DNA from 3 places in the Phycicoccus ginsengisoli genome. Region 3 is predicted to be linked to each of the others. Evidence: riboswitches for the same ligand, from Rfam matches in the RefSeq annotation. Region 3 holds a riboswitch; each other region holds the start of a gene.
What was found. A riboswitch is a leader RNA that binds a small molecule or an ion and turns the genes downstream of it on or off. The one in region 3 is predicted to bind S-adenosylmethionine.
Positions count from the first base shown of each region.

Region 1 (3,265 bases), on a different contig from region 3:
CCCCTGTCCCCGGTGCTCCGGGGTGACGAGGGTCGGGGCATGAACCCGATCCGGCTCCAGAGCCCGTCCGACGTCGTGGCGGTGCTGCCCTACCAGCTCGGCTACCACCCGCAGGACGCGGTCGTCGTGGTGACGCTCCGCGGGCGGGCCGTCGGGCTCGTCGAGCGCATCGACCTCCCCCCGCCGGAGCACGTCGGCGAGGCCGCCGACGCGCTCGTCGCCCCCCTGCTCGGTGATCCGCCCGACGCGGTCGTCCTCGTGGGCTACGAGTCCTCGGCGGGCGCCGCGATGCCGCTGCTCGACCGGTTGCGCACGGGGTGCCGGCTGGCCGGGGTCGACGTCCTCGACCGTGTCGTCGTCCGCGACGGCAGGTGGTACTCCCCGGACTGCGACCAGGGCTGCTGCCCGCCGCAGGGGCGCCCGGTCGACGACACGTCGGCGGCGCCCGGGGTGGCCGAGCTCGTCGCGATGGGGGTCTCACCCCTGGCCTCCCGGGCCGCGGTGGCCGACGTCGTGGCAGCGGACCCCTGCGTCGCGCCGGCGGTGGGCCGGGTCCTGGCTCGCCGAAGCGGTCCCGGGCCCGGGCGTGGGTCGACCGCGGGTGCACCGGCGCGCGGTCGCGGGGGCGACGAGCAGCGCCGTGCCTGGCTCGTCCAGTGGGCCGCCGCCCTCGATGTGGGCCCCGACGCCCCGGCCGTCGAGACGACCGGCCCGGACGAGGTCGCCCAGCTCGTGCTCAGCCTCGCCGACGTCGAGCTGCGCGACGGCCTCATCGCGCGCTGGTGCCCCGACACGCTGCCGCTCGACGCGCTCGGACCCGTCCTCGCCGACCAGCTGCGGACCGTGCTGCCGGAGCCCCCGTGGGCGCGGCCGGGCGCCGACGGCCCCGCGCCGGACGCGGGTCGGCGCGCCCTGGCCCGGCTCGAGTGGCTGGCCCGCGCCACCCCCGACGAGCACGCCCCGCCGGTGCTGACCGTGCTGGCCAGCCTCGCCTGGTGGCTGGGTGACGGCGCGGTGGCGCGGGAGGCGTTGGAGCGGGCGCTGGACGCCAGGCCGGACTACCGGCTGGCGCTGCTGCTCGAGCGGATGGTCGACCTCGGTGTCCGCTACCGGCGGGACGACCCGTCCCCGACGGAGGCGCCGCCGTCCGCGGGTCTGGGCCGCCCCGCCTGACCCGCCCGGCTGACCCGCCCGAATGACCCGACCGGGGTGTCCCACGTCCCGGACGGGGGGTGACCCGGGCGGCGCGGCTCGTATCATGGGGACAGGTCATGAGTTCCAGCGCGAAGCCCCGGCTCGCTGGGCGGCAACCCTCCTCGCGGTGGGGTGCCCCGGGTGATGACCCGGCCCGCCTGACCGGCTGGGCAAGCGCGAGCACCGCAGGAGCCCTCGATGACCACCACGTCCCGACGTCCGACGACCTCCGCCGCCTGGCGTGAGGGGGACCACCCCGGGGACCGCCGCTTCGTCCGGCTCGGGGCTGTCGAGCTCGAGCGCGGCGGGGTCGTCCCGGACGTCACCCTGGCCTACGAGACCTGGGGTCGGCTCAACGCCGCCGGGGACAACGCCGTGCTGGTCGAGCACGCCCTCACGGGCGACAGCCACGTCGTCGGACCCGCCGGGCCCGGTCACCCGACCCCCGGCTGGTGGGACGGACTGATCGGGCCCGGGCGTCCCATCGACACGGACCACTGGTTCGTCGTGGCAGCCAACGTCCTGGGTGGCTGCCAGGGCAGCACCGGGCCGGCGTCGGAGGCCCCCGACGGCCGCCCCTGGGGCAGCCGGTTCCCGTTCGTCACCATCCGGGACCAGGTGCGCACCGAGGCCCTCCTCGCCGACGAGCTCGGCATCGCCACGTGGCGGCTGGTGCTGGGCGGCTCCATGGGGGGTATGCGCGTGCTCGAGTGGGCCGTCACGCACCCCGACCGCGTCGCGGCCGCCGCGGTCCTGGCCAGCACCGCCTACGCCACGGCCGAGCAGATCGGCTGGTGCCAGCCCCAGCTGCTCGCGATCCGGTCCGACCCTGCCTTCCACGGCGGGGACTACTACGACCGGGAGGCCGGGCCCGACACCGGTCTGGGGATCGCCCGCCGCATCGCCCACGTCACCTACCGCAGCGAGCTGGAGCTGCACGAGCGGTTCGGGCGGGTGCCGCAGGGCGAGGAGGACCCCCTCGGCGGCCGCGGCCGGTATGCCGTGGAGTCCTACCTCGACCACCACGCCGGCAAGCTGGCCGGCCGGTTCGACGCCAACTCCTACCTCGTCCTGACAGAGGCGATGAGCTCGCACGACGTGGGTCGCGGGCGGGGAGGGGTGCAGGCGGCGCTGGCCGCGGTCACCGCCGACCTGACGGTGGTGGCGGTCGACAGCGACCGGCTGTACCCGCCCCGGCTGTCGCGGGAGGTGGCCGAGGCCGTGCCCGGCGCGCGGCTCGCCACCGTGCGCTCCGACTACGGCCACGACGGCTTCCTCATCGAGGTGGACCAGGTCGGCGGGATCATCGAGGGCATCCTCGGCGGGACCGCCTGACAGGTCCCTGCGGGTAGGCCCTGCCTGGCCGGTCCTCTTCCGGTAGCGTCGGCACGGCGGCCGACGCCGCGGTCGACGAACGAGGAGGTTCCTGTGGCCATCGTGGTGGGTTACGTCCCGACGAGGGAAGGACGAGCGGCTCTGCGCCGGGCAGCGGACGAGTCGCTGCTGCGCAAGTCCAAGCTCATCGTCATCAACTCCCAGCGCGGTGGCCGGGACTACGACTCCGACGAGGCGCAGCGGTTCGAGGCGGAGCTGAGCCGGATCCAGGGCGAGCTGGACCAGGAGGGCCTGGAGCACGAGGTCCGCCAGCTGGTGCGCGGCAACGAGCCCGCGGAGGACCTCATCGCGGTCGCCGAGGAGGAGCACGCCGACTTCATCGTCATCGGGCTGCGGCGGCGGACCCCCGTGGGCAAGCTCATCCTGGGCTCCAACGCCCAGCGCATCCTGCTGGACGCCTCGTGTCCCGTGCTGGCGGTCAAGGCCCAGGCCTGACGCACCCGCGGCGCCTCGCGCGCAGGGGATTTTGCGTACCGATGCGGGTTTGTGGGGCTTCTCGTTTTACAATGTCACCATCGAGGTCCGCCAGAGCGCCCCGCTCCCGGCAACCGAGCAATACTTCCGCCCCCGCAGTTGTTGTCACAGGCATCCCCCGTGCCCGTGATGGCGCGCGCCGTGCCGCGAGTCCGCGACGAAAGGTAGTCCGTGTCGCCTGTGTCCAAGAAGGCTGCGAGCC
Region 1 covers NZ_BAAGYN010000008.1:33,976-37,240, reverse strand. Annotated here, with positions in the region: gene ACYVDO_RS14085 (DUF4192 domain-containing protein) at 40-1,173, shown strand; SAM riboswitch class IV at 1,268-1,377, shown strand; gene metX (homoserine O-acetyltransferase MetX) at 1,393-2,529, shown strand; gene ACYVDO_RS14075 (universal stress protein) at 2,623-3,024, shown strand; gene ACYVDO_RS14070 (RNA polymerase sigma factor) at 3,235-3,265, shown strand, end outside.
Region 1: it holds a riboswitch for S-adenosylmethionine, as region 3 does, so the genes downstream of both, metX (homoserine O-acetyltransferase MetX) here and ACYVDO_RS16350 (aminotransferase class V-fold PLP-dependent enzyme) in region 3, are expected to answer to the same signal.

Region 2 (3,265 bases), on a different contig from region 3:
TACCTGACCCGGCCGGGCTCGCCCGGCACCGTCGGCGCTGCCCAGGCCCTGGCGCTCCAGCCTGCCCAGGGCGGCTTCGTGGAGCTCACCTTCCCCGAGGCGGGGCACTACCCGTTCGTGTCGCACGTCATGGTCGACGCCGAGCGCGGCGCCCACGGCGTCGTGCGCGTCACGCCGTAGGCGAACCGGACCACCGGCCGGCTGGTGGCGCGCCACGGGCCGGCTGGTGGTGCGCCACGGGGCCGGGTCGCCGAGGCGGCCCGGCCCCGGGGCCCCGGGCAGCTCCCCTCAGGCGCCCTTGGCGGCGATGAAGCCCTGGTCGAGGTCGGCGATGATGTCGTCGATGTGCTCGATCCCGACGGCCAGGCGCACCAGGCCGGGCGTCACGCCGGCGGCGAGGCGGTCCTCGTCCGGCCCCTGCGAGTGGGTCGTCGACGCCGGGTGGATGGCCAGCGAACGCACGTCGCCGAGGTTGGCCACGTGGCTGTGCAGCTGCAGCGACTCCACGAAGCGCCGCCCCGCCTCGACCCCGCCCCGGATCTCGAACGCCAGCACGGCGCCGGCGCCACGGGGGGTGTACTTCTTCGCCTTCTCGTAGGACTCGTGGTCGGGCAGGGACGCCCACACCACCCGCTCGACCTGCTCGTGGCCCCCGAGGTACTTCGCGACCTCGTGGGTGTTCTGCAGGTGGCGCTCGATCCGCAGGCTCAGGGTCTCCAGGCCCTGGGCGATGAGGAACGCGTTGAACGGCGAGACCGCTGCGCCGAGGTCGCGCAGCAGCTGCACCCGGGCCTTGAGGATGTACGCGAGGTTGGCGCCGAGCGGGCTGCCGACGCCGAGGTCCCGGGCGAACACCAGGCCGTGGTAGCTCTCGTCCGGGGTGTTGAAGCCGGGGAACCGCTCGGGGTCCTTGGCGAAGTCGAACGAGCCGCCGTCGACGATGACGCCGGCGATGCTGGTGCCGTGGCCGCCGAGGTACTTGGTCGCCGAGTGCACGACGATGTCCGCGCCCCACTCCAGCGGCCGGATGAGGTACGGCGTGGCGATCGTGTTGTCCACGATGAGCGGCACACCCGCCTCGTGCGCGACGGCGGCGACGCCCTCGATGTCGAGCACCTCGGACTTGGGGTTGGAGATCGTCTCACCGAAGAAGAGCTTGGTGTTGGGCCGCACCGCCGCCCGCCACGACTCCAGGTCGTTGGCGTCCTCGACGAAGGTGACCTCCAGCCCGAACTTGGGCAGCGTGTGCTTGAGCAGGTTGAAGGTGCCGCCGTAGAGCGAGGGGCTGGCCACGACGTGGTCGCCCGCCTCGGCGACGTTGAGGATCGCCAGGGTCTCCGCTGCCTGCCCGGAGGCCACGAGCAGCGCCCCCACCCCGCCCTCGAGCGAGGCGATCCGCTGCTCGACCGCGTCCTGCGTGGGGTTCATGATGCGGGTGTAGATGTTGCCGAACTCTTTGAGCGCGAACAGGTTTGCCGCGTGCTCGGCGTCCTTGAAGACGTACGAAGTCGTCTGGTAGATCGGCAGGGCGCGCGCACCGGTGGCGCTGTCCGGCTCCTGACCGACGTGGATCTGGCGGGTCTCGAACGACCAGTTCGTGTTGCTCATGGTGACCTTCACTCTCGGGTGCCGCGGGTGCGGCGTCGGCGTGGTCCGTCGCCGACGGTGGAGGGCTGGTCGCCACCGCCGGGGGCGGTGCGGGACACGTGGTGGGTCTCCCGCGCTTGCGCACGGCAGGTGCCGCGCGCCTGGTCCTCACCCGGGGCACCCCACCGCGGAGGAGGGTTGCCGGCCAGCGAGCCGGGGCTTGGCGCTGGCGCTCATGACCTGCGTCGAAGCGTACGCCGGGTGTCCCGGGCGGTGGGACACCCGTCTCTCATGCCGGACGGCGCCGCCCACCTCGGTGGTGGGCGGGGCCGTCGCAGCCGGTGCACCGGCATCCCGGCGCGGGAACCGCTAGGGGATCATCCAGCTCAGCACGGCGGTCGACTGCAGGAAGACCAGTACGCACATGAACGCCACGAAGGCGACACTCCAGCCGATGACCCGGCGGAAGATGTCGCCCTCACGTCCCGACATGCCGACGGCGGCCGCGGCGATCGCGAGGTTCTGCGGGGAGATCATCTTGCCGAGCACGCCGCCGGAGGAGTTCGCCGCAGCCATGAGGGCCGGGTGCAGCCCGGCGTCCTTGGCCGCGGTGACCTGCAGGGCGCCGAACAGCGAGTTGGACGAGGTGTCCGACCCGGTCACCGCGACACCCAGCCACCCGAGGATCGGCGACAGCAGGGCGAACGCGCCGCCCGCCCCCGCCATCCAGGTGCCCAGGCTCGAGGTCTGCCCGGACGCGTTCATGACGTAGGCCAGGCCCAGCACCGCCATCACGGTGACGATGGCCGCTGCCAGCTGCCTGAACGTCGTGCCGAACGCGCGCAGCGCCTTGGCCGGCGAGATGCCGATCACGGGGATGGTGATCAGCCCGGCGATGAGCATCAGCGTGCCCGCCGCGGCGAGCCAGTTCAGCTTGAACTGCGGGATCTTCGAGGCCTTGCCCGACGCGGACTGCAGCCCGTCGAGGCCCGGCCACTTGAACACCTTGGTCGGGGCGTCGAGCAGGTCCTTGATCCCCGGGAGCTGCGCCAGCACGAAGACGATGATGATGATGAGGTACGGCGCGTAGGCCTTGAACACGTCCGACCCGCGGTCGTGGGCCGCCTCGTCGCGCGTCCTCATGGTGGCGAGGTCCTCGGCGCCCGCGTCACTCTCGGTGTGCACCGGACGGCGACGACCGTGGTGCTGGTCGCCGGGCAGGTCACTGCCCTCTGCCGCCATCGCCCCGGTGGCTGACGCCCGCGAGCTGCGGGCACCGGCTGCCACGACGTCCTCTTCGACGGCCGACTCCACGTAGTGCTCCTTCGGCTGCCAGACCCGCAGCAGCAGGACGACGGCCAGGGCGCTCACGAGCGAGGCGACGATGTCCGTGAGCGGGGTCGAGATGTAGTTCGAGGTGACGAACTGTGCGATGGCGAAGGTGATCCCGCAGGTGAGCGTCGCGGGCAGCGTCGCCCGGACCCCGCGGCCGCGGTCGATGATGAAGACCAGGGCCATCGGCACGAAGACGCCGAGCAGCGGCGTCTGCCGTCCGACGATCTGCGACAGCGTGTGCTCGGGCTGCTGGCTGACCGTCGCCAAGGTGGTGATCGGCACGGCCAGCGCGCCGAACGCGACCGGCGCGGTGTTGGCGACCAGGGCCACGACGGCGGCCTTG
Region 2 covers NZ_BAAGYN010000008.1:57,904-61,168, forward strand. Annotated here, with positions in the region: gene ACYVDO_RS14160 (multicopper oxidase domain-containing protein) at 1-180, shown strand, start outside; gene ACYVDO_RS14165 (bifunctional o-acetylhomoserine/o-acetylserine sulfhydrylase) at 289-1,608, opposite strand; SAM riboswitch class IV at 1,716-1,828, opposite strand; gene ACYVDO_RS14170 (L-lactate permease) at 1,957-3,265, opposite strand, start outside.
Region 2: it holds a riboswitch for S-adenosylmethionine, as region 3 does, so the genes downstream of both, ACYVDO_RS14165 (bifunctional o-acetylhomoserine/o-acetylserine sulfhydrylase) here and ACYVDO_RS16350 (aminotransferase class V-fold PLP-dependent enzyme) in region 3, are expected to answer to the same signal.

Region 3 (3,265 bases):
CCTTGACCTCCACGGCCGGGCTCTGCGACGCGGCACCGGGCGTCCTGTCGCCGGCAGGCGGGAGGACGCCCGGCGCGGTGGGCCGCTTCTGGCCCGGGCGCAGGCGCTTGCCGTCCTTGTCCACGAGCGCGGCCTGCTCGAACGCCTCGTCGCCCACCAGCGGGCCCTCGGTCTCGGGCCGACGCGGGCGACGCGGCTTCTCGGCGACCGGCTCCGAGGCGGGCTCCTCGCGGTGCTCGCGGTGCAGCAGGTGGTCGCGCAGCTCGGCGAGCCGCTCGGGGATCAGGTGGACCGGGGTGGCAGTCATGACCAGCAGCCCGAAGAAGCCCAGCATGAGCAGGATCGGGACCGTGCCGTAGACGGAGACCGCGGCCTCGAGCGGGCTGGAGGCCAGGAAGCCGATGATGCCTCCGCCGTCGCGCATCGCGTCGGCGCCCTGGGGGGGCTCGGGTATGCCGGCCGCCACGTGCGTCAGGCCGGAGGCCGCGAAGGCGAGGGCGCCCAGGCCGATGCCGATGCGCGAGTTCGTCGCGTCCTCCTGCGGTGCCCGCAGGAGCCGGACGCCGAGGAAGAGCAGGGCCAGCGGCACGGCATACGCGACGCGGCCGAAGGTGCCCGCCACGACGGCGTGGATGACGTCTCCCACCGGCCCCTGGAAGGACCACCACTCACGGGCGGCGACGACGATGGCCAGGCCGAGCAGGAGGAAGCCGAACCCGTCGCGACGGTGCTCGGGCTCGAGGTCACGGGCGCTGGTCCCGACCCGGCGGACCGCGCCGCCGGCGACGTGCGCCATGCCCATCCAGGTGCCCCGCAGCGCCCGCAGCGGCAGCGGCAGGCCGCCGCCCTTGGCCCCCTTGGCCTTCCCGCGCGTGGCGGACGTGCGCGGCGCGGTCCCCCGGCGGTTCGCCGGACGGGTCGCGGTGCCACGGCCGCTCGAGGAGCGCGTGGAGGTGGACGGACGTGTCGCCATGGTCCGCAGGGTACGCGAACGCCACAAGCGACACACGCGTCACACGCCTCCCGCGAGTGAGACATTCCGCCTGCGGCCCTCCCCCGAACGGGTGAGCCGGCCGTCTCCACTTCGGTCCGCAGGTGGGTCCGGCCATTCCACCGGCGGCGGACCCGGTGCGACGCTAGGCCTTGCGTCTGGCGGGGCCTGCGCCGGCGAACCGACCACGAGTTCGTCGGCGCAGGGGTGCGCACGCACTCGCACGCAGGCGACACCGACCGACCAGCGGACGTCGCGTCTCGCATCGCGGGAAGGTCACCGCCGCGGTGGCCGGCCGCCGGCCGCCACCGCTACCGTCGACGCCAAGGTCATGAGTGTCAGCGTCAAGCCCCGGCTCGCTGACCAGCAACCCTCCTCCGCGGTGGGGTGCTCCGGGTGACGACCGGGCCGGCTGCGCCCGCTGCCGGCAAGCGCGGACCCTGCGAACGCCGGGTCCCCACCGGACCCAGGAGGCCCTCGCATGTCGATCGCGACCACCGACACCCACCGTGACGCGGACGCCGTCACCCGCCGCAGCGCGCCCCTCGCCCACGCCCGTGGCCAGCACCTCCGGCCGGTGCCGGACGTCCGCCCGGCGGGAGGTCGGCTGCTCGGGGAGGTGACCGCACTGCCGGCGGTGGTGTCGGAGCGGCTGCTCGTGCCGACGCTGACCGGTGTCGTCGACTACGCCAACTTCGACCACGCGGCCTCGACCCCGGCCCTGGTCAGCGTCAAGCAGGCCGTCGACACCGCCCTGCGGACCTACTCCTCGGTGCACCGGGGCAACGGCTGGGCCTCGCGCGTGACGTCCTCGTGGTACGAGCAGGCCCGGGCGGAGGTGGGGTCGTTCGTGGGGGCCCGCGACGGCGACGAGGTCGTCTTCACCCGCAACAGCACCGACTCCTTCAACCTCCTGGCACGCTCCCTGCCGCGGGACACCTCCGTCTTCGTCTTCGAGTCCGAGCACCACGCGGCCCTGCTGCCCTGGCCGGCCCGGCGCACGCACCGCCTGCCGGTGCCGGGCAGCGCCGCCGACGCCGCCGTGCTGCTGCGCGCAGCCCTGCGCGAGCACCCCGGCCGTCACCGGCTCGTCGTCCTCGCGGGGGCCTCGAACGTCACCGGCGAGGTCTGGCCGGTCGCCGAGCTGGTCCGGGTCGCCCGCCGGGCGGGCGCGCGCGTGGTCCTCGACGCCGCCCAGTACGCCCCGCACCGCTCCGTCGACCTGGCCAACCTCGACGTCGACTGGGTCGTCCTGTCGGGACACAAGCTGTACGCGCCCTTCGGGACCGGGGTGCTGGCCGGTCGCGCGGACTGGCTGGACGCGGCCGCCCCCTACCTCGCAGGCGGGGGCGCCACCAGGGCCGTCACCGAGCGCGGGGTGGTCTGGCAGGACGGCGCGGCCCGGCACGAGGCGGGGAGCCCGAACGTCATCGGGGCCGTCGCCCTGGCCGCTGCCTGTCACGCCCTGCGGACCCACCGCGAGGCCGTCGAGGCGCACGAGACGACACTCGGCCGACGGCTGCTCGAGGGCCTCGCGGCGATCGACGGCGTACAGACCTACTCCCTCTTCGGCCCGGACCACGACCGGGTCGCGGTGGCGACCTTCACCGTCGACGGCCTGGACCCCGCCCTGGTGTCCACGGCCCTGTCGGCCGAGCACGGCATCGGGGTGCGGGACGGCAAGTTCTGCGCCCACCTGTGCGTCGACGCCCTGCTCGACGACGTCGACGAGGACGCGCCGACGACCGCGGTGCGGGCGAGCGTCGGCCTCGCGACGACGGCCGCGCACGTCGAGCGGCTGCTCGCCGCCGTCGCTGACCTGGCCGCGAACGGTCCGGCCGCCGAGTACGTCCACGGCGCCTCGGGCTGGGCCCCCGTCGAGGACCCGCGCGCGCTCGACCTCGCCCGCCCCTGGTAGCCGCCCGCCGGCATACCCCCGGCGCCCCGCCGAGCACCCGCAAAACAACGGTTGCTCGACAACACGCGGGATGTTGAGGCGACCTATGTCGAGCAACCGTTGTTTTGCGGGCGCGGCGAGGCCGGGGAGCCGGGGCGGGTATGCCGGGTGCTCCCGTGGGTGCGCCTAGTGCGAGGGGGCGTCAGGCCTGGATGACGACCGGGATGATCATCGGGCGGCGGCGGATCTTGCCGCCGACCCAGCCGCCGACCGCACGACGCACGACCTGCTCGAGCTGGTAGGAGTCGGTCACGCCGTTGCCGGTCGCGTCCGCCAGCGCCTGCTCGATCTTGGGCCGCACCTGCTTGAAGATCTCG
Region 3 covers NZ_BAAGYN010000010.1:110,815-114,079, reverse strand. Annotated here, with positions in the region: gene ACYVDO_RS16355 (FtsK/SpoIIIE family DNA translocase) at 1-973, opposite strand, end outside; SAM riboswitch class IV at 1,319-1,431, shown strand; gene ACYVDO_RS16350 (aminotransferase class V-fold PLP-dependent enzyme) at 1,473-2,909, shown strand; gene ACYVDO_RS16345 (ribonuclease J) at 3,091-3,265, opposite strand, start outside.